Regions from separate parts of the Azospirillum sp. ST 5-10 genome, predicted to be linked through region 1. Evidence: predicted binding sites of a transcription regulator. Region 1 holds the regulator's gene; each other region holds the start of a gene.
The links. The regulator PhoB, encoded in region 1, activates phosphate uptake and scavenging genes when phosphate is short. The targets are predictions, from matches to a motif close to TNTCATAAAACTGTCA.

Region 1 (7,244 bases):
TAGGCGTCGGCACCGCCCCTCTTGCGCCGAACGGGGCTCTCCCACACATATCCGCCGGGCTTGCCTCCGGCGGCTGCGCCGGCCTGCGTCCCCGACCGAACGACAACAACCCGTGGAAATGGTGATCCCGATGACCGAGGAACGGCTCAGCTTCCAGGCCGAGGTCAGCCGCCTGCTCGACATCGTCGCGCACTCGCTCTACAGCGAGAAGGAGGTGTTCCTGCGCGAGCTCGTGTCCAACGCCTCCGACGCCTGCGACCGGCTGCGCTACGCCGCCCTGACCCAGCCGGAGCTGACCGCCGGCGACGCCGACTTCAAGATCGTGCTGGCGGTGGACAAGGAGGCGCGCACCCTCACCGTCGCCGACAACGGCGTCGGCATGAACCGCGAGGACCTGGTCGAGAACCTCGGCACCATCGCGCGGTCGGGCACCGCCGCCTTCATGCGCCAGCTCTCCGGCGACAGCAAGAAGGACGTCAGCCTGATCGGCCAGTTCGGCGTCGGCTTCTATTCCGCCTTCATGGTCGCCGACCGGGTCGAGGTGCTGACCCGCAAGGCCGGCGAGGAGCAGGGCTGGCGCTGGACCTCCGACGGCAAGGGCGAGTTCACCGTCGCCGAGGCGGCCGACGCGGCGCGCGGCACCCGGGTGGTCCTGCACCTGCGCGAGGGCGACGACGAGTACCTGGAGGAGACGCGCCTCGCCACCATCGTGCGCAAGTACTCCGACCACATCGCCATCCCCATCCGCTTCGGCGAGGGCGACGACGCCAGGACCCTGAACAGCGCCAACGCCCTGTGGATGCGCTCCAAGAGCGAGGTGACGGAGGAGCAGTACAAGGAATTCTACCACCACGTCGGCCACGCCTTCGACGACCCCTGGCTGACCATCCACTGGCGGGCGGAAGGCGCCATCGAGTACACGAACCTGCTGTTCGTGCCCTCCATGAAGCCCTTCGACCTGTTCGACCCCAAGCGCGCCCACCGGGTGAAGCTGTACGTCAAGCGCGTCTTCATCACCGACGGCGCCGAGGGGCTGGTGCCGCCCTATCTGCGCTTCCTCAAGGGCGTGGTCGACAGCGAGGACCTGCCGCTCAACATCAGCCGCGAGATGCTCCAGCACAACCCGATGCTGGCGAAGATCCGCTCCGGCCTGACCCGCCGGGTGCTGAGCGAGCTGGGCAAGAAGGCCGGCGACGCGGCGGTGGCGGCGGAGTACGCCACCTTCTGGGAGAACTTCGGCGCCGTGCTGAAGGAGGGCCTCTACGAGGACTTCGAGCACCGCAAGGAGCTGCTGAAGCTCCTGCGCTTCCGCACCACCGCGGGCGACGGGCTGGTCTCGCTCGAGGAGTACGTCGGGCGCATGAAGGAGGGCCAGGAGGCGATCTTCACCATCGCCGGCGACGACGAGGAGGCCCTGCGCCGCAGCCCGCAGATCGAAGGCTTCAAGGCCAAGGGCGTCGAGGTGCTGCTGCTGACCGACCCGGTCGACGAGTTCTGGGTGCCGGCGGTCGGCGAGTACGAGGGCAAGCGCTTCAAGTCGGTCACCAAGGGCGGCGCCGACCTCGGCCGCATCAAGGGAGCGGACGCCGACGCCGCGGAGAAGACGGACGAGCCGGCGAGCGGCGACCTCGACAGCCTGCTCGCGCTGTTCAAGCTGACCCTGGGCGACGCCGTGAAGGACGTCCGCCGCTCCGAGCGGCTGACCGACAGCGCCGTCTGCCTCGTCGCCGACGAGAACGACATGGACATGCACCTGGAGCGGCTGCTCAAGCAGCACAAGCAGCTCGGCGCGGCGGCGGCGGCCCGCATCCTGGAGCTCAACCCCGGCCATCCGCTGGTGGCGCGGCTGGCCGAGCGGGCCAGGGCCAACGGGTCCGACCCCGACCTCGGCGAGGTGGCGTGGCTGCTGCTCGACCAGGCGCGCATCGTCGAGGGCGATCCCGTTCCGGATCCCGGCGCCTTCGCGCGGCGCCTGTCGTCGCTCGTCGCCAAGGGGCTGGCGGCATGACCCGCGGCTGATTTCCGCGCAGCGGGAAACATTCCGGCGCTCGGGGGTGTCATCGCGGCGCCCGGGTTCCCACCCTTGTCGGGGACCCGAATCGCCAAGGGAGGGCGCGATGACATCCTACGAGACGCTGGCCGACTGGTGCCGGCACGAGCGCATGCAGCAGCAGGCCCGGCTGGAATGGCTGGAGTCCGGCCGCATGCAGGTCGCCACCCGCGACGGCACCGGGCAGGTGATCGACATGACCCTGCAGAGCATCGCCGAGGCGCGGCGCAAGGTCGCCGAGCTGGACGAGCTGCTGGCGCGGGAATCCGCCGCGAACGAATAGTCGCCGATTGTCGCGCCCGCGGCGCCGGTGTACACTTCCCGGGTGATGCCGCCGCTGCGGCCGGCCCCGAGCGGCAGCGCCGGTTGACAATTTGATTGCATTTTATTAAATTGGCATCGCTCGCCGAAGCGGCGTCGCGGCGCGCGGTCCGGGCATCGCAGCAAGGGAGTTGGCGGCCATGGGCGTGACGATCCCCAACGCCTCGGATTGGAAGCTCTTCAAGATCACCGGCTCGACCAGCGAGCTGGGACCGAAGGGGATGTCCACCGACTACCGCCAGTTCGTGGTGTCGAAGCCGGGCGAGTTCAACTTCAAGCTCAACAACTCCTTCACCAGCGTCAAGATCGTCAACGACCGCAACGAGGTCATCGTCGACGCGAAGTCCGCCGAGGACATCGCGACCGCCAGCGCCAAGCTGCAGGCCGGTTCCTACACCGCCATCATCTCGCAGCAGATCCGCGGGGTGAACGGCCGGGCCTACGATCTGGAGGTGTCGCAGCGCTCCTCGGCCATGGTGCTGGCCTCCGGGGCGACCCTGACCGGCACCGCGCGCGACGCCGCCGGCATCGACTCCGGGGTGCAGAAGCACACGCTCAACGTCGTCCAGGGCGGCGACTTCAACATCGACTTCAGCCTGCCCAACAGCCGCTGGGCGATCATGAGCAAGGACGGCAAGGTGGTCGCCTCCGGCGACACCATGAAGGCGGGCACCAACGGCGATTTCATGAAGAACACCACCCACAAGCTGGAGCCCGGCGAGTACGAGGTGGTCATCGTGCCGCCCACGGACGTCGGCGGCCAGGAGGTGCCGTTCCGCCTGACCTTCGTGCCGAAGACCGCCAGCATCGACACCGCGGCCGCCGAGGAGCGGCCGATCGACAAGATCTTCCGCGAGCGCGAGGCCCGCCTGCAGCAGTGGGCCGCCGAGGAGGCCAGCGGCGCGACGACCGGCAACCAGCCCTACAAGATGACCTTCGCGCTGGTCTGAGGGGGCAGCGCTGCGGCACGGTCCGGCGTGAATCCGTAGGCAGGGCGGGCGCGCTGCGCTATGCTCGGCGCCATGGACTTCACCGAATCCCAGCTCCACCGCTATTCGCGCCACATCATCCTGCCGGAGGTCGGCGGGACCGGTCAGGCGAGGCTGCTGCAGTCGAAGGTGCTCGTGGTCGGCGCCGGCGGGCTCGGGTCGCCGCTGCTGCTCTACCTCGCCGCCGCCGGCGTCGGCACGATCGGCGTCGTCGACGACGACGTGGTCGACCTGTCGAACCTGCAGCGCCAGGTCATCCACGACGAGTCGGCGCTCGGCCGGCCGAAGGTGGAGAGCGCCGCCGCCCGCATGGCCGCCCTCAACCCGGACGTCCGGGTGGAGGCACACAAGACCCGGCTGACCCGCGACAACGCGCTGGACCTGATCGGCCGGTACGACCTGGTGGCCGACGGCTCCGACAATTTCGCCACGCGCTTCCTGCTCAACGACGCCTGCTATCTCGCCGGGCGCACGCTGGTGTCGGCGGCGATGCTGCGCTTCGACGGGCAGGTGTCGACGTTCAAGGCCCATCTCGGCGACGAGCATCCCTGCTACCGCTGCCTGTTCCGCGAGCCGCCGCCGCGGGGCATGGTGCCGTCCTGTTCGGAAGGGGGGGTGCTGGGGGCGCTGGCCGGGCTCGTCGGCACCCTGCAGGCGACCGAGGTGCTGAAGGAGCTGCTGGGCGTCGGCGAAAGCCTGTCGGGCAGCCTGCTGATGGTCGACGCCCTCAACGCCGGCTATCACCGGATCGCCGTGAAGCCCGACCCGGAGTGCCCGCTGTGCGGGCACCATCCGTCCATCACCGACCTGTCCGCCCATTGACGGCTCTCGCGGGGAGGCCCGCCATGCAAGGTCCCGACAGCCTGTCCATCGTCGTGTTCTCCGGCGGCTTCGACCGGGTGCACTACGCGCTGGTGATGGCCAGCGCCGCCGCCGCCACCAACCGCCGGGTCACCCTGTTCTTCACCGGCCGGGCGCTGCGCGCGCTGGTGCACGAGCACGAGCCGGGCGTGCTGGGCTGGCACGACCTGGACGCCGCCGACGACGGCAGCCGGCCGCTCGAGCGCGACCGCTACTTCGCCAAGCAGGGCCTCGCCACCTTCGAGGAGCTGCTGGGCGCCTGCGTCGCCCTGGGCGTCACGGTGATGGCCTGCGAGATGGGCCTCAAGGCGCTGGGGCTGCCGGCCGAGCGCGCCCGCCTGCGCGACGACGTGCCGGTGCAGCGCGGCGGCGTGGTGACCTTCCTGAACGAGGTCACCCCCGGCGGCGCCACCCTGTTCGTGTGATCCCTCTGTCCGTGCGAGCCATGACCGACCCCGCCGTGCTCCACGCCGCCAACCGCTTCGAGGCGGTGGCCGCCGCCGCCCTCGACGGCGTCCCCCATGACGCGGACCTCCGCCGCCTGGTGGCCGAGACGCGGGCCCGCGGGCCCGCCTTCACCGGCCAGGTGGCGCACGCCCTGACGATGATGATCGGCTGGATCGCGGAGGACGACGCCGTCCGCTTCGCCCCCAAGATCGCGATCCTCAATGAGGCGGTGGTCGCGTTGGTGGGAAAACCAGATGAATAAATTAGAAGATCGGAAGATTATAAGAATGAAAGAATGATTTCTCGCCCAATCCTTCGATCTTCCGATCTTCGATTTTCATATCAGCACGTCACGTGGACTTCATGTCGAGAGCGTAGCCGGCGGAGCGGACGGTGCGGATGAGGTCGCTCTCCGTCTCCTCGTTCAGCGCCTTGCGCAGGCGGCGGATGTGGACGTCGACGGTGCGCGGCTCGACGTAGACGTCGTGCCCCCACACCACGTCGAGGAGCTGTTCGCGCGAGAACACCCGGCCGGGGTGCTGCATGAAGTGGCGCAGCAGCCGGAACTCGGTGGGGCCGAGATGGACGTCGCGGTTGTTGCGGCGCACCCGGTGGGCCGCCAGGTCCATCACCACGTCGCCGAAGCGCAGCGTCTCCTCCGCCAGTCCCGGGGCGGCGCGGCGCAGCACGGCGCGCATGCGGGCCACCAGCTCGGTCGGCGAGAAGGGCTTGGCGATGTAGTCGTCGGCGCCGGAGTTGAGGCCGCGCACCCGGTCGGCCTCCTCGCCGCGGGCGGTCAGCATGATGATCGGGATGTCCCGGGTCTTGGGATTGCGGCGCATCTGCCGGCACACCTCGATTCCCGACATCAGCGGCAGCATCCAGTCCAGCAGCACGATGTGCGGCGTCTGCTCGTTGGCGAGCAGCAGGGCCTCCTCGCCGTCGCCGGCGGAGATCGCCCGGAACCCCTCCTTCTCCAGATTGTACTTCAGCAAGGTGACGATGTCGGCTTCGTCCTCGACCACGAGGACCAGCGGCTTCAACGCCGAATTCATGACTCCCCCACCGTGTCGGCGCCCCTCTTGCGCCCGCGTCTGCTCAAGCATCGCCGTCCGCCTCCGGCGTCACCACCGCGAAGCTGCTGGCGTCGCTCTTCGGTCGTTCCATCATCAGCGGCTCGCCGACGACGAGGAAATGGATCGTCTCCGCCACGTTGGTGGCGTGGTCGCCGATCCGTTCGAGATTCTTCGCCATGAACAGCAGGTGCGTGCACGGCGTGATGTTGCGCGGGTCCTCCATCATGTAGGTGAGGACCTCGCGGAACAGGCTGGTGTAGAGGTCGTCGAGCTCCTCGTCGCGCTGCCAGGCGGCGATCGCCTTCTCGACGTCGCGCTCGATGTAGGCGTCGAGCACGTCCTTCATGATCTCCTCGACCAGCCGGCCCATGCGCGGCAGCGCCGCCGCCGGGCGCACCGTCGGCACCTGGGCGAGCGCCAGCGACCGCTTGGCGATGTTGGCGGCGTAGTCGCCGATGCGCTCCAGGTCGGCGGCGATCTTGAGGGCCGAGACGATCTCCCGCAGGTCCTGCGCCATGGGCTGGCGCAGGGCGAGCAGGCGGATCGCCTCCTGGTCGATCTCGCGTTCGTACTCGTCCAGGCGCAGGTCGGCCTGCATGACCTGGGCGGCGAGGCCGACGTCGCGCCGCGCCACCGCCTTCACCGAGGAGCCGACCTGCGCCTCCGCGACCCCGCCCATCTGGGTCACGAGGTTGGACAGGCGCTGCAGTTCCTGGGCGAAGGAACGGACGATGTGCTCGTTGCTCATGGCGTTCCCCCCATCCGGACGCGTTCGACCGCGCCGGCGCCGATCAGCCGTAGCGACCGGTTATGTAGCCCTGGGTGCGCTCGTCGCGCGGGTTGGTGAAGATCTCCTCGGTGTCGTCGCACTCCACCATGTCGCCGAGGTGGAAGAACGCCGTCTTCTGCGAGACGCGCGCCGCCTGCTGCATGTTGTGGGTGACGATGACGATCGTGTAGTTCTCGCGCAGCTCGTCGATCAGCTCCTCGATGTGCGCGGTGGCGATCGGGTCGAGGGCCGAGCAGGGCTCGTCCATCAGGATCACCTCCGGGCTGACGGCGATGGCGCGGGCGATGCACAGGCGCTGCTGCTGGCCGCCGGACAGGCCGGTGCCGGGCTCGCGCAGGCGGTCCTTCACCTCGTTCCACAGGCCGGCGCGCTGCAGCGAGGTCTGGACGATCTCGTCCATCTCGTCGCGGTGGGTGGCCAGGCCGTGGATCTTGGGGCCGTAGGAGATGTTGTCGTAGATCGACTTCGGGAACGGGTTCGGCTTCTGGAACACCATGCCGACCCGCGCGCGCAGCTGCACGGCGTCGATCCGCTTGCCGTAGACGTCCTCGCCGTCGAGGGCGATCAGCCCTTCGACCCGGCAGTTCTCGATGGTGTCGTTCATGCGGTTGAGGCAGCGCAGGAACGTCGACTTGCCGCATCCCGAGGGGCCGATCAGCGCCAGCACCCGGTTCTCCAGGATCTCGATGTTGATCCCCTTGAGCGCCTGC
Region 2 (7,244 bases), on a different contig from region 1:
CAGGGCGATCAGCTCGGCGGCGGCGGGGGCGTAGCCGGTGAGGTGCGCCTCGCCCGCGGCCAGCCGCAGCTCGTCGAGCCACACCCCGTCCGGCAGCCGGGCCGACAGCTCGGCCACCACCGCCAGCGCCAGCGGCGCCGCCGCCTTGCGGGCGTCGAGATCCGAGGCGGCGCCGCGGCGGCGCTCCAGCTCCTCCTGCAGGCGCAGGGCCAGCGCCGCCCGTTCGCCCAGCGCATCGATCCGCGCGTCCAGCCGGCCGGCACGCCAGACGTTGAGCAGCGGCGGGACGGCCAGCACCGCCAGCGCCAGGCCGCCGGCCAGCAGCGGCAGCAGGCGCGAGCCGCGGCGGCGGGGCGGACGGTCGGCCGGGTCGGACAGGTCGGCGATCCCGTCGGGCGCCTCCACGCTCAGCCGCTCCACCGCCAGGCCGCGCCCGGACACGGCGGCGACGGCGCGCGCCGCCATGGCGCGCGGCACCACGACCAGCGCCACCCGGATCTGCCGGCCGGCGCGGCCGGCGACGCGGGCGTGGACGTGCACGTCGGCGGCGCGGAACGGCGTCTCGCGGTCCATCTCGAAGGCCAGCACCTCGCGCAGGTTCGCCTCGGCCGCCGCCGGCAGCGTCACCGTCTTGGCGAGCGCCCAGGCCGCCGGCAGCCGCAGCTCGACGGCGCGCCCTGCCGGCGGCAGGTCCGCCGGCAGGGCGCCGTCGGCGGCCAGCGCCACCAGCGGCATGCTGCGCCCGCCGGCGACGCCGGCCAGCAACGCCGCCATCTCCGCCAGCCACCAGCGCGCCGCGGCGGCGACCGGCCGGGCGATCCGGACGAAGGTGGGAAACCGGGCGGCGAGGTCGGCCATGGCTCACTCCAGCAGGGAATCGACGGTCACGGCGGGCGCCGCCACCAGGTCGGGCCAGGGGCGGCCGTCGGCAAGCCGCAGCGACAGGCGCACCAGCCCGGGCAGGAAGCCCGCCTCCAGCCAGTCGTCGCGCCAGCGCGCCGGAGCGACGCGGGTGTCGCCGCCGTAGTAGGCGAAGGCCAGGTCGGAGACCCCCTCCAGCAGGGTGGCCGAGGCCGCCGGCTGGTCGCCGCCGAGCGGCTGCCAGGCGAGGCGCAGGGTGGCGTCGTCGCCGCGGAACAGGGTCACGTCGGCCAGACCCGGCACCCCCAGGCGCGCCGGCAGGACGGTGACGAGGCGCAGCCGCTCGCGCCCGCCCTCGAAGAGGATCGCCGGCTCGCCGCGGCGGCGCGACAGGGGATAGGCGCGCTCGATCCGTTCGCGCAGCAGGGCCTGCACGGCGGCCGGCGCCTCGACGGCGTCGGCGCGGCGCTCCCCCGCGCGCCAGGCGGCGAGGCCGAAATGGAGGCCGCCGGCCAGCACGGCCATGAGCAGCCCCAGCACGGTGGCGGCGATCAGCAGTTCCAGCAGGGTGAAGCCGGCCGCCGTCCTCATCGCGGCCGGCCCAGCACGACGGTGGCGAGACGCGCCAGCGGCGCCCCGTCCGGCGCGCCGACGGTGACCGTCGCCTGCAGCGGCCGCAGGACCAGCGGCGCGTCGGCGGCGACGCCGGGGATCGCCAGCGGGACGAGCGTGGCACGCCAGGCGAGGTCCGGGCCGGCCGTCCCGTCGAGCGTCGCGGGTCCCGGTCCCGCCTCGGCGACGAGCCGCGCCAGCACCGACCGGGCCACCAGCTCCGCGGTGCGGGCGTCGGCCGCCGCCGCGCCCAGGCGCAGGGCGCCGCCGAACTGCGGCAGCACGGCGGCGGTGGCCAGCGCCAGCACCGCCAGCGCCACCACCACCTCGATCAGGGTGAAGCCGCCCGCCGCCGGGCGCTCAGCGCTCATGGCGGACCGCCCCGGTCAGCCAGTCGACGGACACCCCGTGACCGCCGGGCTGCACCACGAACCGGGCGGCGGTGGCGCCGCCCTCGGGATAGAAGGTCACGGCCGGCGCACCGTCCGTCACCGCCACCGACACGCCGGGTGCCAGCCGCTGCGGCGGCCGGCCGGGCACGGCGAAGCGGCCGGAGGCGGGGTCCAGCACGAAGGTGGCGGGGCGGTCGGCAGCCAGGGCCGCCGCCCGCGTGGCGCGCAGGGCGGTGGTCAGGTCGCGCGCGGCGACGGCGGCGGCCGCCGCCGGACGGTCGGCGACCGCCGGCACCAGGAGAGCCGTCAGCAATCCGAGGATCGCCAGCACCACCAGCAGCTCCAGCAAGGTGAAGCCGGCGGCGGCGTGCCTACCAGCTCGTCTCATCGCGGTCCTCGCCGTCCCCGCCGGGCTGCCCGTCCGCGCCCAGCGAGGCGAGGTCGTAGGGCCCGTGCTCGCCGGGGCTGCGGTAGTGGTACGGCCGGCCCCACGGATCGACCAGCGACTCCTTCGTCTTCAGATAGGGTCCGGCCCAGCGCGCCACCCCGGGCGGTGCGGCGACGAGCGCCTGCAGCCCCTCCTGGGTCGTCGGGTAGCGGCCGGTCTCGAAACGGTAGAGGTCGAGCGCGGTGCCCAGGTTCTGCACCTGCACCCGCGCCGTCTCGTGCCTGGCCGAGCCGAGATACTTCAGCACCTGGGGCGTCGCCACCACGGCCAGCAGGCCGAGGATGGCGAGGACGACCAGCAGCTCCAGCAACGTGAAGCCGGCGCGGGCGCGCCCCCGCGCGCCCGGCCGGTTCGCCCCGGGGAACGGATCAGAACCGGTAGCGCAGGCCAATCTTCACCTCGTGGGCGCGCACGTCGCCGTCGGCCGACTCCACCGTGCCGACCGTGGACGAGCCGCCGGTCTCGAATTCGCCGAGGTCGACGTAGCGGTAGCCGAGGTCGATGGTGGCGTTCTCCGTCATGGCGTAGGCGACGCCGGCCTGCAGCGACCAGGCGAAGTTCGTCTTGGTGTCGCCCTCCTCGCGGATGCGGCCGGCGCCGATGGCGTAGTCGATGTCGTCGACGGTGTTGAAGGCGACGCCGAGGCCGCCGCCGACGTAGGGGGTGAAGGCCGTGCCGGTGGGAACGTCGTAGTAGAGGTTGGCCATGATCGACCAGCTCGTGACGTCGGCGTCGGCGGACACCGACAGGCCGCCGAGGGTCTCGCTGGAGTCGATCGCGAAGCCGGGGCGGTAGCCCACCGTCACGTCGGTGCGCAGGTTGTAGGGAAGCTGGTAGCCGACGCCGGCCTCGAGGAGGAGCGATTCGCCGAGGTCGCCCGCGAACCCGGTGCCTTCGACGACCGAGCCGCCGACGTCGCGGCCGAACGAGGCGCCGACGTCGCCGCGCAGGTACAGGCCTTGCGCCGCCGCCCCGTCGGCCGTCGCGCACGTGACCCCGATCGCCGCGACAATCACCGCGGCCGGGCGTGAAAATGTCTTCATGTTCCTTCCCTTCATTGCTCAATCGTTCCGCCGGAATGGCACCGCTCGGCGGTCGTCCGCCCGTGGGGCAAAATCGCTGAGCTTTTAGGGGAAGAGAATTTCGATTTTATGACAGTCACATGAACGCTATTGATAAGTTCCATTCCTCAAGCAATTTCATATTGCTGTAATATTACTTACAAACCTCTCGGGCACATCTGAAACGATTCCAGCGCATCGCGGCCGCAACACGGGGCCGCGCAAGGGAGGTTGTTTGCATGAAGCCGTATGACATCGAAGCCAACGCGCGCGCCGATCTGGCGTCGCGCGGCATCTCCCCGGAGAACACGTTCGAGAACGTGCTGGAGCGCCACCTGGCGCGCCGGGCGATCCTGCGCGGCGGCGTGCTGGCCGCCGCCGCCGCCGCCGTTCCCGGCGTGCTGGTGGGCGGCGCCCGCGAGGCCAAGGCGGCGCCGGCGCCGCTGACGTTCCAGTCGCTCGCCCAGACGCAGGCCGACACCGTCACGGTGCCGCCGGGCTACGCCCCGCAGGTCGTCATCAAGTGGGGCGACGCCCTGTTCCCCAACGTCGGGCCGTTCGACATCTACAACCAGTCCGGCGCCGACCAGGCCAAGCGCTTCGGCTTCAACAACGACATGGTGGCGCTCTTCCCGCTGCCCTACGGCGCGCCGGCGAAGCTGGGCGGCCGCTTGCCGCACACCAGCTACCTCATGTGCGTGAACCACGAGTACGCGACGGGCGTGCTGCAGTTCCCCGACTATCCCATCCTGTCCAGCCGCGACAGCACGGTGACCAACGGCCTGCCGACCCGGAACCAGGTCGAGACCCAGATGGAGTCGCTCGGCTGCACGGTGGTGGAGATCAACCTGGTCGACGGCGCCTGGGTGCCGAACGTCAATTCCCCCTACAACCGCCGCGTCACCGCGACGACGCTGATGGACGTCACCGGCCCGGCCCGCGGCGACACGCTGCTGCAGACGCCGGCCGATCCGGCGGGCACGGTGATCAAGGGCACCTTCGCCAACTGCGCCGGCGGCCAGACGCCGTGGGGCACCTATCTCAGCTGCGAGGAGAATTTCGACGGATACTTCAACAACCTGGACCTGATGACGGACGCCACGCTGAAGGCGATCCACACCCGGCTCGGCAACGTCAACAGGCAGGCGACCGTCGCCAACGCCAGCGACTACACGCTGTTCTGGGACCTCTACGACCCGCGCTTCGACCTGTCGACCGACGCCGGCGCCAGGGAGCCGTTCCGCTTCGGCTGGGTGGTCGAGTTCGATCCCTACGACCCGTCGGCCCGCCCGAAGAAGCGCACCGCGCTCGGCCGCTGTAAGCACGAGGCGGCGCAGACGGTGCTGAACGCCGCCGACCGCGTCGCCGTCTACACCGGCGACGACGAGCGCTTCGAGTACGTCTACAAGTTCGTCTCCGACGGCACGGTCGACCGCGGCAACCGCGCCGCCAACGCCGCGCTGCTGGACGAAGGCACGCTGTACGTCGCCAGGTTCAACGACGACGGCACCGGCCAGTGGCTGCCGATGACGTACGAGGCGGTGAACGCGCTGGCCCCGGGGCAGTTCCGCAACCAGGCCGACGTGCTGATCAACGCCCGCGAGGCGGCCGACGTGCTCGGCGCCACGCCGATGGACCGCCCCGAGGACATCGAGGCGCCGCGCGACGGGAACTGGCGCGGTTCGGGCAAGGTCTACGTGGTGTGCACCAACAACACCCGGCGGACCGCCGCCCAGGTCGACGGCGCCAACCCGCGCGCCAGCAACGCCGCCGGCCACATCATCGAGCTGACCGAGGCCGGCAACGACCACGCCGCGACCAGCTTCGCCTGGTCGATCTTCCTGCTGGCCGGCGACCCGGCGGCGCCCGCCGGCTCCAACATCAACGTGTCGGTGGCCGGGGTGCCGACCTTCGAGGGCGACGCCTTCGGCTCGCCCGACAACATCGCCTTCGACAGCACCGGCAACCTGTTCATCGCCACCGACGGCACCGGCTCGGCGACGCCGGACTGCAACGACCAGGTCGTGGTGACGCCGACCACCGGCGGCTTCCCGCGCCAGGTGAAGCGCTTCCTGGTCGGCCCGGTGGAGGCCGAGATCTGCGGCCCGCTGGTGGCGCCGGACGACTCGACCTTCTTCTGCGCCATCCAGCACCCGGGCGAGGACGGCACCATCGTCGACCGCACGGCCGAGGCGGTGCGCACCAGCACCTGGCCGACCGGCGGCCACCCGGCGTCGGCGGTGGTGGCGGTCCGCCGCACCGACGGCGGTCGCATCGGGAGCTGAGGTGGCGTAGGCCGGTCGGACCGGCCCCCTCCCGGCCCTCCCCACATACGCGGGGGGGCCGGGAGGGGGGACCGACGCGGCCACCAACGCAGAACGGCGCGCCACCCGTTTCGAATGGCGCGCCGTTTCCGTTCGGACGGGTCAGACGATGGTGCTGATCGCCTTGGCGCCGCGCGGCACCTCGACCACGCGGTCGAGCGTCACCGTGTAGGCCTCCGAGAACACGGTGCTGACCATGTACCACTCGTTGCGGACCCGCTCGTGGGTGACGTCCAGCACCATCCAGCCGCGCTGGTGGGTGTTGGCGTAGACCATCTGGTCCAGGATCTGGCTGGCGTCGGCGATCAGCCCCGCCGCGGTGGCCGGCGCCACCACCGGAACCGTCTCCTCGTAGCCGGGCGAGCTCACCGCCGGCGTCGCCAGTTCGACGCCGACGTTGACGAACCCCGCGGCGGTGGGCGCGCGCAGGTTGACGCCCCAGGCGTTGTGGGTGTCGCCGGTCAGCACCACCGGGTTCTTCGAGGCGGCGAGGATGCGGTAGAGGGCGTCGCGCGCCGTCGGGTAGCCGATCCACCAGTCGGAGGTGTCGGGCAGCGGCAGGCCGGCGGCGCCGAGCTGGACGATGGTCTGGCTCTGGCCGGGGAAGAGCTGCTCCAGCAGCCCGGTCAACTCGGCGCGCTGGGCGTCGGTGAGGCGGGGCGAGCCGGCGATGTCGACCGCGGCCTCGTAGTGCACCAGCACCTGGTTGCCGAGGATCTGCCAGGTCTGCGGCGCGCCGGTCATCCGCTCGGCGACGTAGGCCTCCTGCTCCGCCCCCAGCAGGGTGCGGGTCTGGCCGTCGGCGAGCCGGTCGTAGGGGTAGCCGCCGCCCTGCAGGGCCGACGTCCAGTTGCCGATGTAGGGCTCCGCCGCGAGCTGCCGGTCGCGGGCGATCAGGCGGGTGTCGACCATCACCAGGCGGGCGAGGTCGCCGAAGTCGAAGGACCGCCAGATCTTCAGCAGGTTGCCGTCGGCCCGGTCGCGGATCGGCAGCCACTCGTGGTAGGCCTGCACGGCCGCCGCCACCCGGTCGGCCCAGGCGCCTTCGCCGGCCTCGGGGTCGTGGTTCTCGGCGCCGCTGTGCCAGGCGTCGTTGGCCACCTCGTGGTCGTCCCACACGACGATCCACGGATTCTTGCGGTGCACCTCCTGCAGGGCCGGGTCGCCGCGGTAGGTGGCGTAGCGCTGGCGGTAGTCGGCCAGCGTCGTGCACTCCTTCTGCGGCTGCACCGCAGCACCGCGCACCGGCCGGACCAGCCCCAGCATCTCCGCCGGCGTCGGGCCGTAGCCGCCGGGGCCGTACTCGTAGATGTAGTCGCCGAGATGGATGACCGCCGTGAGGTCGTCGCGCTTGGCCACCTCGGTGTAGACGTTGAAGTAGCCGCGCTCGTAGTTGGCGCAGGAAAACACGGCGAACCGGGCCTCGGCGGTGGCGCCCACCGGCAGGGTGCGGGTGACGCCGACCGGCGACAGCGCGTCGCGGAAGCCGAACTGGTAATAGTAGGTCTGCCCGGCGGCCAGCCCGGTGGCGTCGACCTTGACGGTG
Region 3 (7,244 bases), on a different contig from region 1:
CGACCACCGCCACCGGCGGCAGCATGGCCAGGATCGTCGTCGCCATCACCAGGTTCCATTCGGTGGCGGCGTCGGCGAAGGAGATCATCTTCGACAGGCCGATGACGATCGTGTTCATCTCGTTGCTGTTGGTGACCAGCAGCGGCCACAGGTACTGGGTCCAGCCGTAGATGAAGAGGATGACGAACAGCGCCGCGATGTTGGTCTTGGACAGCGGCAGCAGGATGTCCTTGAAGAAGCGCCAGGGACCGGCGCCGTCGATGCGCGCCGCCTCCAGCAGCTCGTCGGGGATGGTCAGGAAGAACTGGCGGAACAGGAAGGTCGCCGTCGCCGACGCCATCAGCGGCAGGGTCAGGCCGGTGTAGGTGTCGACCAGGCCGAGGTCGACCATCACCTTGTAGGTGGGCAGGATGCGCACCTCGACCGGCAGCATCAGGGTCAGGAAGATCATCCAGAAGAAGACCATCCGGAGCGGGAAGCGGAAGAAGACGATGGCGTAGGCCGACAGGATCGAGATGACGATCTTGCCCACGGCGATCGCCAGCGCCGTCACCGTGCTGTTGAACAGCAGGCGCGCCACGTCCACCCCGCCGATGCGCCCGACGCCGCCGAACAGGGCGCCGGCGTAGTTCTCCAGGAAGTGCGGGCCGGGATAGAGGGGAAGCGGCGGGCCGAGGATCTCCACCGTCGTGCGCGTCGAGGCGACGAAGGTGTAGTAGATCGGGAACGCGACGACGAGGATGCCGAGCACCAGGGTGAGGTGGGCGACGAGCCGGCCGACGGGGCGCCGTTCGATCATGCGTAGTGCACCTTGCGCTCGACGTAGTGGAACTGGATCACGGTCAGCGCCACGACGATGGCCATCAGGATCACCGACTGGGCGGAGGAGCCGCCGAGGTCGAGGCCGACGAAGCCGTCGTTGTAGACCTTGTAGACCAGCGTCTCCGTCGCCTTGGCCGGGCCGCCGCCGGTCACGGCGTGGATGATGCCGAAGGTGTCGAAGAAGGCGTAGACCGTGTTGACCACCAGCAGGAAGAAGGTGGTCGGCGACAGCAGCGGGAAGACGATGGTCCAGAAGCGCCGCGCCGGCCCGGCGCCGTCGATCGCGGCAGCCTCCAGGAGCGAGCGCGGGATCGCCTGCATGCCGGCGAGGAAGAACAGGAAGTTGTAGGACACCTGCTTCCAGGCCGCCGCCACCACCACCAGCAGCATGGCCTGGTCGCCGTCCAGGAGCGGGTCCCAGGCCACCCCGGCGCGGCGCAGCCAGATGGCGAGCGTGCCCATGGCCGGGGAGAACAGGAACAGCCAGAGCATGCCGGCCAGCGCCGGCGCCACCGCGTAGGGCCAGATCAGCAGGGTCTGGTAGAGGGTCTTGCCGCGCACCACCCGGTCGGCCATGGCGGCGAACAGCAGCCCCGAGGCCAGCGCCAGCAGCGCCACCGACAGGCTGAACACCGCGGTGATCCACAGCGAATGGAGATAGCCGGGATCGCCCAGCACCTGCTCGAAGTTCTCGAGGCCGACGAAGGCGCTGGACAGGCCGAAGGGGTCCTCGCGGTAGAGCGAGGTCTCCAGCGCCTGGTAGGCCGGCCAGAAGAAGAACACGACGGTGATGACGATCTGCGGCGTCACCAGCAGGTAGGGCAGCAGCTTGCCGGGAAAGATGACGCGTCGTTGCATGGGAATCCTTGCTCCCTCCCCCGCCACCGGCGGGGGAGGGAGCCGGTTGAGGCGTGGCCGTGCGGACCCCCTTCCCAACCCTCCCCCCGTCGAAGATGGGGGGAGGCTGGGAGGGGGGACCGACGCGGCCCGTCCTTACTTCGCGACCGCCTTGGCGGCCTGCTCGATGGCGGCGTTGGAGCGTTCGACCGCCTTGTCCAGCGCGGTCTTGGCGTCCTGCTTGCCGGCCAGCATCGCCTCGATCTCCTCGTTCTGGATGTCGCGCACCTGCGGCATGTTGACGAGGCGGACGCCGCGCGAGTTCTCGGTCGGCTCCTTGCCCATCATCTGGGTGATCGGCGTCTCGCGGCCGGGGTTCTTGTCGTAGAAGCCCGACGTCTTGGTGGCCTCGTAGGCCGCCAGCGTGACCGGGAGGTAGCCGGAGACCTGGTGCAGGCGGGACTGGATCTCCGTCTGCGACAGGAACTGGAAGAACTTGCCGACGCCCTTGTACTCCTCCGGGCTCTTGCCGGCGAAGACCCACAGCGAGGCGCCGCCGGGGGTGGTGTTCTGCGGCGCCCCCGCGGCGTCGGGGTAGTAGGGGAGCTGGCCGATGCCGTAGTCGATCTTCGACTTGGAAATGTCGGCGAGGCCGCCCGACGACTCGGTCAGGATGGCGCATTCGCCGTTGAGGAACTTCAGCTTCGCCTCGGACGTCCGGCCGCCGTAGCTGAACGAGCCGTCCTTCTGCATGTCGGCCAGGGTCTGGAAGTGCTTGACGTTGATCGGGCTGTTGATCTTCAGCTTGGGCGTCAGGCTGTCCAGGCCGTTGGCGTCGGTGGCGTAGGGCTGGTTGTTCCAGGCGGAGAAGTTCTCCAGGTGGATCCAGGTCGGCCAGGTCGTGGTGTAGCCGCAGGGCCAGCCCGCCGCCTTGATCTTGTGGGCGGCGTCGAACACCTCCGGCCAGGTCTTGGGCGGCTTGTTCTCGTCGAGGCCGGCCTTACGGAAGGCCTCCTTGTTGTAGTAGAGGATCGGCGAGGAGCTGTTGTACGGGAACGACAGCATCTCGCCCTGCGAGGTCGAGTAATAGCCGACGATGCCGGCGAGGTACTGGCTCTTGTCGAACGCGCCGCCGGCCTCGCGCAGCACCTCGGCCACCGGCTTCACCGCGCCCTTGGCGGCCATCATGACGCCGGTGCCGACGTCGAAGACCTGGATGATGTGGGGCGCCTGCTTGGCACGGAAGGCGGCGATGCCGGCCTGGAGCGTCTCCGGGTACTTGCCCTTGTAGACGGGCACGACCTTGTAGTCGCCCTGGGACTCGTTGAATTCCTTGGCGAGCTGCTCGACGACCTCGTTGTTGCCGCCCTCCATGGCGTGCCACCACTGCAGCTCGGTGACCGCCTGGGCGGACCCGGCCGACGCCACCAGCGCGAGCGCGGTGCCGGCCAGCAAAGCCTTGAGTCGAAACATCCTGTGCCTCCCTGTGCATGGTCTCCGGTCGGCCCACCGGTCCCGCGCGCCTGCGCGCCGGTCATCCGTCGTGCGCCACCGAGCCCCGGCTCCTTAGTCTTGTCCTGTTGCCGAAGCATCTCATTGGTATGAAGGTTTTATGACAGCCGCAAGCGGCAATCGCGGCACGCACGGATTTTGCACCGTGCGTACATTCGCAACCGCACATGACCGGCGTGCGGGGCGGGTCCGTGCCCTTACCAGCGGCGGGCCGGCTTCAGCGCGTCCGGCGAGAAGGCGTCGGGCTTGAGCGGCCGGTCGAAGGCCGGCGGCGGGTCCGCGTTGTCGAGGCCGCTCGCCACGTAGCGGTTGCCGGCGAAGTCGTAGGTGAGCTCGAGGGTGGGCAGCAGCACCGGCACTTCGGGGATGACGATGGGGTGCGCCTCGGCGTAGCGGGCCAGCGCCCCCTTGGCGTCGTAGTGATCGGCCATGAGGATCTGCCAGGAATCCTCGTCGAGATAGTAGGTGCGGCGTGGGAAGGGATGGCGGTAGCCGCGCTTCAGGGTCGCCTCGACGACCCACACCCGGTGCAGCTCGTAGCGCAGGAAGGCCGGGTCGGGGTGGGGCGGCCAGAGGAAGTCACGCGGCGTCAGCGCCGCGATGTTGAGGCGGTAGGCGTTGTAGGGCACGTACATCTCGCGCCGGCCGACGAGGCGGAAGTCGAAGCGGTCGGGCAGGCCGCTGAACATGTCCAGCATGTCGGCGGTGCGCACGCCGCCGGTCGCTGGGTCGGGCGTGCCGTAGGAGAAGTCGGGCGCGCGCACCGCCGCCCCCTTGCCGGCCGGGCGGTACCAGACGGCACGCGGGTTGCGCAGCGGGTTCAGCGTCTCGCGGATCAGCAGGGTGGCGCCGGCGACGGCCGGCGGCGACAGTCCGGTGCGCTTGTAGGAGAAGGCCGTCAGCCCGCCCGGGCCGGCGTCCTGGTCGGCCAGCCAGTCCTCGCGGTAGCGATCGACCGCCAGGGTGCCGTCGGCGGCGGGCAGGACGATGCCGTCGATGCGGCTGACGGCGGTGCCGCGCCAGCGCAGCACATGGTTCCACATCACCTCGTCCCCGTTGTCCGGCACCGGGAAGGGGATGCCGGCGCCGACGTCGCGCACCGCCAGCCCGTTCTCCGCCAGCCGGGCGCGCCGGGCGTTGACGGCGGTGGCGTCGTAGATGCGCTGGGGGGCCGCGGCGGTGCGCCGCGTCAGGTACATCGGCAGCTCGAAGCTGTCGGGGTAGCGGCGCAGCAGTTCCTGCTGGCCGGCGGACAGGCGTACGGCGAAGCGGTCCAGCTCGGCGGCGCGTACGGTGAACCAGCGGCCGTCGTCGACGAACGGATCGGGATGGTGGGTGCCGGCGACGAAGGTCCTGGGCGGCTCCGTCAAGCCGCCGGTCCATGCGGGGATCGTTCCCTGGGCGTTGGCGCCGCGGATGGCGCCCAGCGGCGTCAGCCCGTCGCCGAGGCCGCCGGGCGCCTGGGCGGCGGCCGGCGGCACCAGCAGGGCCAGCAGGCAGAACGTCGCGAGCGCCCGGCGCACGGGCACGCCTATTCGGCGGGAGCCGCCGATTCGAGGGCGGCCCGCCGGGCGACGAGACGGCGGCGGTTCCACGACACGCTCTTCCAGGCGACGGCGCCGCCGACCAGCAGCACGGCGACGACGAGCAGGATCTTGGTGCCGGACTCGCCGAACGAGGCGGCGGCCTCACCGAACATGTAGCCGGCGCCGGCGAAGCTGCAGGCCCAGATGCCGGCGGCGATGAAGTTCCAGAACAGGAACTTGCGCCACGGCATGTGCGAGGTGCCCATGGCCACCGAGGCGATGTTGCGCACCCCGTAGAGGAAGCGGAAGGTCAGGATGAAGCCGACGCCGTAGCGTTCCAGCCAGCTGTGCACCGTGGCCGCCCGCCGCCCGGCCGCGGGGAAGCGGTCGAGCGCCTTCACGCCCCAGCGGCGGCCGAGCCAGAACCACATCTGGTCGCCGCAGAAGCTGCCGAGCCAGACCGACGCCACCAGCAGCTTGACGTCGAGCACGCCGAGCGAGGACGCCCAGCCGCCGAAGATGACGAACGTCTCGCCTTCGAAGAAGGACCAGATGAAGGCAACGGGATAGAACGCGTCGCCCCATTCACGAAGCCAGTGGATCCACTCCAACGGCACCTCCTGCGGGTTGCGGACGAGCCCGCCGAACGCGCCGCTGCGGTACGGACCCAACACCTCGGCCCGGTGTCCGAGCCCGCCCCCAATATGGCATGGGGGTATGCTTTTGTCAGGGGCCGAATCGCCAGGTGCCCAATTCGTCTCAGGCGTCCTCGCCCGACAGTTCCCCCACCGCCTGGGCCGCCGCCCGCAACAGGGCGCGGTCGGGCTCGAAGGGGCCGTCCTCGGCCTCGTCCCAGCCGTCGGGCACGACACGCCGCTTCAGCTCGCGCGCCGCTTCAACCAGAAGGTGTGCCAGCCGCGCGTCGGGCAGGGCCTGCACCAGGGCGCGCAGCTCCGGGTTGGTCAGCGACGCCGGGTCGAAGACGGCCGGGGTCGCCGCGGCGGCCGCGGGGGGCAGGGCCATCACCGTCTGGGGCGATGGGGCGGCCGCCGCCGGCCGGGGCGGGGCGGCGGCCAGCGGGCCGACGGGCCGCGGCGCCGGCTCGCGCACCGCGTCGACCGCCACCGCGGCGGCCGCGTTGGCGCTCCGGCGCGGCCGTCCGGCCCGCTGGCGCCGGCCGGGGGGCGGCTCCGCCTCCGGCAGGCTGTCGAACAGGAGGGGCTGGCCGCCATGGGGCATCGCCTCGTGCTCCGTTCCCATGGCCTGCGTTTCCATGGCCCTCGCTCCCATGGCCCCCGTTTCCATGGCGTCACCCGTGCGCTGCGAAATGTTCACGGTTCATTCTACAGCGCGTCCGCCGTTTGTCGAGCCTCAATCGCCGGTCCCGACGCCGCACGCGGCGACCGGGCCGTCCTCCTCGACGGTGCGGTTGCGGCCGCCCGCCTTGGCCAGGTAGAGGGCGCGGTCGGCGGCGGCGACCAGGGCCTCGGCGGCGGTGCCGTTGTCGGGCACCAGGGCGGCGGCGCCGATGCTCACGGTGACGTGGTCGCCGGTGGGCGAGGCGGCGAACGGTCGGTTCAGGCGGCGGATGTTCTCGTGGATGCGCTGGGCGACGCGGCGGGCCCCGGCGATGCCGGTGCCGGGCAGGATGACGGCGATCTCCTCGCCGCCGTAGCGGGCGACCAGGTCGGCGGGGCGGGTGGCGGCGCTCGCCACGGCGTCGGCGATGGCCTTGAGGCAGCGGTCCCCTTCCAGGTGCCCGTAGGCGTCGTTGAAGGCCTTGAAGAAGTCGACGTCGACCATCAGCATGCCCAGCGGATCGCCGGTGCGCGCGGCGCGGCGCCATTCGGTCTCCAGCACCGTGTCGAAGCGGCGGCGGTTGGCGATGCCCAGCAGCCCGTCGGTGGCCGACAGCTCGGCCAGGCGGTGGTTGAGCGCCTCCATGGCCTCCTGGGCCCGGCGCAGGCGCGTGATGTCCTGCATCAGCAGCAGGCCGGCACCGCCGGGGTCCTCGGGGTCGGGCAGGGGGATGGCGAACAGGCGGTAGGCGCGGTCGTGCACGGCGACCTCCCCTTCGCCCTGGACGCCGGACAGGACGTCGCGGCACAGCGGCTCCAGCACGCGGCAGGCGGCGGCGTCGAACAGCTCGCCGACGGTCCGCCCGACGATGCGCGCCGGCTCCAGGCCGATGTCGGCGAGGCCGCGGCCGTCGGCGAAGCGGAAACGCAGGTCGCGGTCGAACACGGCGACGGCGCCGTTGGGCAGGTTGGCGGCGATGGTGCGGTAGAGCGCCTCGCTGCGGCGCACCTCCTCCTGGCTCTTCAGCAGGGCCTCGCGGGCCTCGACGACGTGGGTGACGTCGTCCAGGCTGACCACCACCAGCCCCTGCCCCGGCGCGTCCGCCGCCGGGGCGTTGAGGCGGCGCACCCGCATGTTGTGCCAGCGCATGCCGGCGGCGGTCGGGGCGGGGTGGTCGAGGACGTACTCCGTCCGCTCGCCGGCGATCACGGCGCGGATGCCCTCGGCGGCGGCGCGTGCGCTCTCCGA
Region 4 (7,244 bases), on a different contig from region 1:
GCGGCGACGATCGGCACGAGGATCAGCGCCGCCATGGGCGACAGCTTCTTGCTGAGGATACCCGCCAGGACGAAGACGATCGTCAGCAGGCCGAACAACGCAATCATAGGCACCTCCAGGTTCTTTTTCGCTCTCGGCGCGGGGCCGGCCGACCGCTCGCCCCCCGCCGGCCGGCCGCACGCGGGCCGGCCCGGAACCGGCGTCCGAACCGTCGGCGGCTCTGGCGGAAAGCGGCTGAGCGGGGAAACCCCACCGTTTGGGCAGGCCGGGCTAGCCGGAAGACGGTGCGCGATGGCGCCTATAGCCTTCGTCGATTGCGTCGGCCCATTGACATAGTGCGTGGGTGGGTTGAGATAATGGAAATGAATTTATCTGATCACTCTAATCCGATCCGGTTATGATACAGGACCTCCGCCACATCCGCGCCTTCCTTGCAGTTGCAAGGGTCGGGAATTTCACCCGCGCAGCAGCAGAACTGAACATTTCCCAGCCGGCTCTGACCGTTCAGATCCGGCAGTTCGAAGACATGCTCGGTATCCGCCTGTTCGACCGCAACAAGCGGCAGGTCGTCCTGACGCGAGCGGCCAAGGAACTTCTCGAGCCGCTTCAGCGGGTCGTCGTCGATCTCGAGACGGTGATGCATTCGGCGTCCGAATTCGTCGGCCTGAAGCGCGGCACGGTGAGGATCGCCACCCTTCCGTCGGTGGCCGCCAACCTTCTGCCGCGCGCCATCCAGGCCTTCGGCAGGCATCACCCCGGGGTCGTCGTCAACGTGTCCGATGTCGTCGCCGAGACTATCGAGGATCTCGTGAAGTCGTCCGATGTGGACTTCGGCATCGGCCCCCGTCTGCGCATGGATCGCGACATCGAGGCCACCGACTTCCTGACGGACTCGATGTACGTCTTCTTTCCGGACGACCACCCTCTGGCGAGGCGGAACGCGCCGACCCTGCGCGACATCGTCGAATTTCCGTTGATCCTGACGTCGCGCAACAGCAGCGTTCGCGTTCTCGTCGAACGCGCACTGGAGCGGGAAAAGCTGGAGATCCATCTGGCCTGTGAAGCCAACTACATGTCGACCGCCGTTGGTATGGTGCGCGCCGGGCTGGGGGTCTCCATTCTTCCGGCATCGGCCGTCGACGCGGCGGCGTGCACGGGCATCACTATGAAGCTGATAAAATCACCTGGCCTGACCCGAAAGATACAGATCATCCAGAAACGGGGGCGCACCCTGTCTCCCGCCGCCGAAGTCTTCCTGAGAACTCTTCATGAAATCGCGGCCAGCCCCGTGCCGTTCTTCGGGCGCCGCACGGCGGCGGGACGGACGCCGGCGCAATGATGCCGCCGTGCCGCGGGGCGGGCACGGTACGGCGTCTTTCCTCCGGAAGGCCGGATCATCGGCGGCGGCCGCGGGCGACGGCGGGCCGGGGCCGGTGGCGGGCGGAGGGGCAGAGGGACGGCCGCCAGACGCCGGCCGCCGCGATGTGACACTTTGACACCCCCGCTCCCCGGCACGACGCGCCCGGACGGGGACGGTCTCACGGCGGCGAGCGTCCCATGTCCAGCAGCATCGCCACCAGCCCGCTCTCGCTGATCGCCAGCGCCGCCTGGCCCGGCGTCATCCAGCGCCGCTCGCGCTCCGCCCTCTCCGGCCAGTCCTCGGCCTCCTCGGTGACGTGCAGCAGGAAGACCGTCACCTCGCAGGGCACGCTCTTGCGCTCCGTCAGCCGCTTGTCGTAGCGATAGACGCCGAGCGGCCGCTTGCGCACCGTCCCGCGCACACCCGCCTCCTCGAAGGCCTCAAGGGCGGCGAGCTCGTGGGGTGCCACCCCCTTCTCCGCCCAGCCCTTCGGCACGATCCAGCGCCGCGTCTCGCGCGAGGTCACCAGGAGGATCTCCGGCCGCCCGTCCACCAGCCGGTAGGGCAACGCTGCGTACTGGGTGCGGGGCGCGCGCTTGGGCATCGCTAGCCCTGGCCGACCAGCCGGATCAGGAGGTAGCCGGCGTAGGCGATGCCGCCGGCCGCCGGGATGGTGAAGATCCAGGCCCACACGATGTTCCCCGCCAGCCCCCAGCGCACGGCGGACGACCGGCGCGCGGCGCCGACGCCGACGATGGAGCCGGTGATCGTGTGGGTGGTGGAGACGGGGACGCCGAGGTAGGTCGCGCCGAACAGGGTCATGGCGCCGGCGCTCTCGGCGCAGAAGCCCTGGAAGGGCTTCAGCTCGGTGATGCGCGAGCCCATGGTGCGGACGATGCGCCAGCCGCCCATCAGGGTGCCCAGTCCCATCGCCGCCTGCGCCGAGAGGATCACCCAGAGCGGCACGTAGAACTCGTCGCCCAGGTGCCCCTGGGAGAACAGCAGGACGGCGATGATGCCCATGGTCTTCTGGGCGTCGTTGCCGCCGTGGCCCAGCGAATAGAGGGCGGCCGACAGCAGCTGCAGGCGCCGGAACAGCCGGTCGGCGAGGAACGGGGCGGTGCGGTGGAACACCCACGTCGCCGCCAGGACGAGGAGCAGCGCCAGGACGAAGCCGGTGAAGGGCGACAGCACGATGGCCACGGCGGTCTTGAGGAAGCCGCTCGTCACCAGCGCCGCCGTCCCCGCCTTGGCGATGCCGGCCCCGGCGATGCCGCCGATCAGGGCGTGCGAGCTCGACGACGGGAAGCCCAGCCACCAGGTGAACAGGTTCCACAGGATGGCCCCGGCCAGCGCCGCCAGGATCACGAAGGGATCGACGATCAGCGGATCGACGATGCCGGTGCCGACGGTGCGGGCGACGTGCAGGCCGAACACCGTGAAGGCGATGAAGTTGAAGAAGGCCGCCCAGGCCACCGCCAGCTTGGGCGACAGCACCCGGGTCGAGACCACGGTGGCGATGGAGTTGGCGGCGTCGTGCAGGCCGTTGATGAAGTCGAAGATCAGGGCGACGGCGATGATGGCGATCAGCGCCGGCAGGCTGAGAAGGACCGGATCCATATGGCCTGCCCCTACACGTTGTCCAGCACGATGCCTTCGATGACGTCGGCGACGTTGGCGCAGCGGTCGGTCACCGCCTCCAGCAGGTCGTAGACCTCCTTGCGGCCGAGGAAGGCGATGGTGTCCGGCCGCTCGGCGATCAGCTCCGACAGGGCGGTGCGCAGCAGGCGGTCGGCCTGGCTCTCGATCTTGCCCACCTCGTCGCACAGGCCGGTGATGCGCTCGGCGTTGCGCGTGATGTCGGACAGGAGCGGCATGACGTCGGCCAGCACCCGCGCCGCCTTCTGGATCTCTCCGCCGAACGCCTGCATGTGGCGGTCGAAGCGGTCGACGCCGTAGAGGGCGGCGTTCTCCGCCACCTCCTCCATCAGGTCGACGGCGTCGTCCAGCGCGTTGATCAGGGCGTGGATGTCGGACCGGTCGAACGGCGTGATGAAGGCGCGGTGCAGGGCGATGATCGTCTCGCGGGTGATGGCGTCGGCCTCGCTTTCGATGGCGCCGATCTCGGCGGCGCGCGCCGCCTGCTCGCCGGCGGGCGCCGCCATCAACGCGGCCAGCGCGTCCGCGGCGGCGACCAGCCGCTGGGCGTGAGCGGCGAAATGTTCGACGAACCGCTCCTCTTTCGGCATGAGAGCGCGGAACAGGCGCAGCACCATGATTCTTCCCCGACCCTGAATTCCCGATCCGGTGTTCGCGGCGGGCGTATCATAAAACTGTAACAATGTCTGCCGGCAATCGGCCCCCGCCCCGCAGGGCAGCCGCGATCGCGCGCCGGCGGCGTCGGGGCACGGCGCCGCCGGCGCCTGCCCGGCGAGGATCGAAGGGGGAGGAGCGGGGGCGGGGGAAACGCGCCCGTTCCGTGCTCCACGGACGGGCGGGGCCGGGAGCGCCGCGCTACATCCGGCCGATGTACGCCTCGACGCGGGCGAGTTCGCGGCCGGCACGGACGACCAGGTCGTCCAGACCGTCCAGCCGGTTGTCGACCACCGCCATCTCGATGGCGTCGCCGACCGCCGCCAGATCGCGCGCGCCCACCGTGCGCGACGATCCCGCCAGCTTGTGCGCGGCCTGGCGCACCTCGTCCCAGACACTGCGCTCCAGGGCCGCCAGCAGCCGCTCCTGGGTGGCCTTGTTGGAGGACAGGAACTCCTGCAGGAGCTCCCGGACGAAGCCGGTGTCGTTGTCGAACAGGCTGGCCAGCGCCTGCGGGTCGAGCGGCGCCTCCTCGGCCGGGGCCGCCGCTTCGGCGGGACCGGCGCCGGCCGGACCGGGCGGGTGCGGCAGGAAGCGCTCGAGGATGCGGCGGAGCTGGGCGAGCTCCACCGGCTTGGCGACGCTGTCGTCCATGCCGGCGGCCAGGCAGCGCTGCGCCTCGCCCTCCATGGCGTTGGCGGTGATGGCGATGATCGGCAGATGGCCGCCGGCCGCCACCTCCTCCGCGCGGATCGCCCGGGTCAGGTCGAAGCCGTCCAGCTCCGGCATCTGGCAGTCGGTCAGCAGCAGCGCGTAGCGGCCGCTGCGCCAGCGCTCCAGCGCCTCGCGGCCGTCGCCGGCCAGCTCCGCCGCGTAGCCGAGCAGGGCGAGCTGGCGCTGGATCACCTGCCGGTTGGTCGGGTGGTCCTCCGCCACCAGGATCAGGCGGCCGCCGGCGACGGCCTCGGCGACCGAGGGCGCCCGGCCCGGCACGGTGCCGGATGGCCGCCCGGCGGCCGCACCGTCCTCCGGGTCGCCGGCGCGGCGGCCGGCGGCGACCAGGACGCCGCGCACCAGGTGGGAGCGGCGGGCCGGCCGCGGCACCAGCGCCGGACCGCGGGGGGTGCCGGTGCGGACCTGCCGCGTCAGCTCCACCCAGCCGGCCGCCGCCAGCGCCGGGTCGGCGCGCAAGGCCTCCAGCCCGGCCTCCTCGGCGACCACGACGACGTCGACCCGGCCCGCGCCGGCCAACGCCGCGCGCGCCGCCGCGGCATCCGCCGCCTCGTCCACCCGCGCCCCGTCGGCGGCGAGGTAGCGCGCGAGGAAGCGGCGCTCGTCGGGCTCGGGGTCGACCAGCAGAACCGACAGGCCGGCGAGCGGCGGCGGCGCCTCGGCCTCCGGCGGGGCGACCTCGGCGGTGAAGGTGAACCAGAAGGTGGCGCCCTTGCCGGGCTCGCTCTCGACGCCGATCTCGCCGCCCATCAGCTCGGCGATGCGGCGGCAGATCGACAGGCCGAGGCCGGTGCCGCCGAAGCGCCGGGCGGTCGACGCCTCGGCCTGGGTGAAGGGGCGGAACAGCCGGGCCTGGACGTCGCGGGCGATGCCGATGCCGGTGTCGATGACGGTGATGCCGACGGTCACCCGGCCGTCGCGCAGCGCGATCGGCTCGGCGCGGATCTTGACCGACCCGGCGTCGGTGAACTTCACCGCGTTGCCGGCGATGTTGAACAGCACCTGGCGCAGGCGCACGGGATCGCCCAGCACCGCCTCGGGCAGGTCGGGATCGACGTAGGCGATGACCGCCAGGTCCTTCTTGCGCGCCCCCGGCGCCAGGGTGTCCGCCACCCCCTCGACCACGGCGGACAGGGACACCGGCACCCGCTCCAGGTCGAGCCGGCCGGCCTCGATCTTCGAGAAGTCGAGGATGTCGTTGATGATGGTCAGCAGCGACCCGGCGGAGTCGCGCACCACCGCCACCAGCTCGTTCTGCTCGGGGGTGAGCGGGGTGTACTCCAGCAGCTCCAGCATGCCCTGCACGCCGTTCATCGGCGTGCGGATCTCGTGGCTCATGGTGGCGAGGAACAGCGACTTGGCCTGGTTGGCCGCCTCCGCCTCGGCGCGCGCCGCCTCCGCGGCCTCGGTGGCGGCGACCAGGGCGCGGGTGCGCTCGGCCACCTGGGTCTCCAGGCCGCGGTTGAGCGCGCTCAACTCCTCGTAGAGGTGGACGTTGTCGAAGCCGACGGCGATCTTCGACCCGAACACCTCCAGGAGCCGCCGCTCGTCCTCGCTCAGCGGGCGCGGATGGCGCAAATAGAGCGCCGTGTCGTGGTCGCAGGAGGTGGAGCGGAACACCAGCACCGAGCGGTCGCGCTCGTAGCGGTGGCGCAGGGTGTCGAAGGCCTCGGCCAGCACGCCGGCGGTGTCGGCCGCCAGGGCCGCCACCGGCTGCCCCGCCAGCCCGGCGAACGGCCCGCCGCCGCCCAGCAGCACCGCCTCGCCGCCGGCCGGCCGGCTGGCCAGCAGGGCGCCGGCGCAACCCGGCACGACGGCGTCGATCTGGCCCACCGCACCGCGGACGTAGTCGGCGATGGTGCGCTTGTCGAGCAGCACCGAGGAGGCGTTGAGGATGCGTTCCAGCCCCTGGCGGTGCTGCTCGATGGCGGTGATGTCCTGGTAGCCGCGCAGCGCCGCCACCACCGAGGTGAACAGCTTCTGCGCCGTCAGCTCGGTCTTCGACTTGTAGTCGTTGATGTCGTAGTTGAGGATGACGTCGCGCTCGGGCGCCTGGCCGGGCTGGCCGGTGCGCAGGATGATGCGCACGCGCCGGTTGTTGAGGCCGTTGCGGATGTGGCGGACTAGCCGCAGCCCGGCGTCGTCGGATTCCATCACCACGTCGAGCAGCACGACGGCGATGCCCGGCGTGGCGTCGATGACGGCGCGCGCCTCGGCGGCGGTGGCGGCGGACAGGAACTGGGCCGGGCGGCCTTCGAAGGAGAAGCCGCGCAGCACCATCTTGGTGGTGGCGTGGATCGCCGGGTCGTCGTCGACGATGAGGATCAGCCACGGCTCCACCGGCTCGGCCGGCGCGCGCGCCTGCGCCGGCTCGGCATCCGTTCCCGGCTCCTCGTCGGCGAACAGAAACTCGTCGCTCATCCGGTCCTCCGCCGGCGGACCGGCCGCCGGCCGGCGCACGGTCGATGTCGCTCGCGGGCCGCGCCGCCGGCGCGCCCGAGGGCGGACGATATCACAGGGCTCCGGCGTGTGAACAGCGCACGCACAACCAGGAGGCGGAACACCTGAGCGGGTTTTCCGAACCCCGGCCACCTTTGGGCGGGCTCGGAAAACCCGCAAAACCATAGAGTCCGCAGGTTTGCCCGGGCCGGGCCATATGCGGCCCGGCCCGGGCAAACCCGCTCAGCCGCCGTCCCATCCGGGGAGGAAAGGCCGGCATCGGTGTTGGCCGCCGGGCGGAGGTGGAGGTACTCACCTTCCCCGCCTTCACGGCCCCGAGGACCGACGCTTATGTGTCCGGCGACCTGTCGCGCCGGCCGGCGCCCATCCGAAGGACGAG

Region 2: the regulator PhoB is predicted to act here: its motif matches at 3,455-3,470, upstream of ACSBPG_RS04405 (PhoX family protein).
Region 3: the regulator PhoB is predicted to act here: its motif matches at 3,262-3,277, upstream of ugpB (sn-glycerol-3-phosphate ABC transporter substrate-binding protein UgpB).
Region 4: the regulator PhoB is predicted to act here: its motif matches at 3,684-3,699, upstream of ACSBPG_RS26805 (DUF47 domain-containing protein).

Annotation. Positions count from the first base shown of each region.
Region 1 covers NZ_JBPJSP010000001.1:191,988-199,231, forward strand. Annotated here, with positions in the region: gene ACSBPG_RS00940 (hypothetical protein) at 1-3, shown strand, start outside; gene htpG (molecular chaperone HtpG) at 131-2,008, shown strand; gene ACSBPG_RS00950 (hypothetical protein) at 2,118-2,333, shown strand; gene ACSBPG_RS00955 (hypothetical protein) at 2,512-3,321, shown strand; gene ACSBPG_RS00960 (HesA/MoeB/ThiF family protein) at 3,394-4,182, shown strand; gene ACSBPG_RS00965 (DsrE family protein) at 4,206-4,646, shown strand; gene ACSBPG_RS00970 (hypothetical protein) at 4,667-4,930, shown strand; gene phoB (phosphate regulon transcriptional regulator PhoB) at 5,019-5,723, opposite strand; gene phoU (phosphate signaling complex protein PhoU) at 5,767-6,492, opposite strand; gene pstB (phosphate ABC transporter ATP-binding protein PstB) at 6,536-7,244, opposite strand, start outside.
Region 2 covers NZ_JBPJSP010000003.1:11,085-18,328, forward strand. Annotated here, with positions in the region: gene ACSBPG_RS04375 (PilN domain-containing protein) at 1-858, opposite strand, end outside; gene ACSBPG_RS04380 (prepilin-type N-terminal cleavage/methylation domain-containing protein) at 862-1,452, opposite strand; gene ACSBPG_RS04385 (prepilin-type N-terminal cleavage/methylation domain-containing protein) at 1,449-1,844, opposite strand; gene ACSBPG_RS04390 (type II secretion system protein) at 1,834-2,253, opposite strand; gene gspG (type II secretion system major pseudopilin GspG) at 2,237-2,704, opposite strand; gene ACSBPG_RS04400 (outer membrane protein) at 2,682-3,356, opposite strand; gene ACSBPG_RS04405 (PhoX family protein) at 3,614-5,659, shown strand; gene ACSBPG_RS04410 (alkaline phosphatase D family protein) at 5,801-7,244, opposite strand, start outside.
Region 3 covers NZ_JBPJSP010000033.1:62,244-69,487, forward strand. Annotated here, with positions in the region: gene ugpE (sn-glycerol-3-phosphate ABC transporter permease UgpE) at 1-799, opposite strand, end outside; gene ugpA (sn-glycerol-3-phosphate ABC transporter permease UgpA) at 796-1,680, opposite strand; gene ugpB (sn-glycerol-3-phosphate ABC transporter substrate-binding protein UgpB) at 1,816-3,132, opposite strand; gene ACSBPG_RS26740 (DUF1329 domain-containing protein) at 3,369-4,694, opposite strand; gene ACSBPG_RS26745 (DedA family protein) at 4,703-5,371, opposite strand; gene ACSBPG_RS26750 (hypothetical protein) at 5,457-5,972, opposite strand; gene ACSBPG_RS26755 (diguanylate cyclase domain-containing protein) at 6,069-7,244, opposite strand, start outside.
Region 4 covers NZ_JBPJSP010000034.1:3,116-10,359, forward strand. Annotated here, with positions in the region: gene ACSBPG_RS26785 (CitMHS family transporter) at 1-107, opposite strand, end outside; gene ACSBPG_RS26790 (LysR family transcriptional regulator) at 398-1,339, shown strand; gene ACSBPG_RS26795 (NUDIX hydrolase) at 1,539-1,964, opposite strand; gene ACSBPG_RS26800 (inorganic phosphate transporter) at 1,967-2,980, opposite strand; gene ACSBPG_RS26805 (DUF47 domain-containing protein) at 2,992-3,636, opposite strand; gene ACSBPG_RS26810 (response regulator) at 3,875-6,826, opposite strand.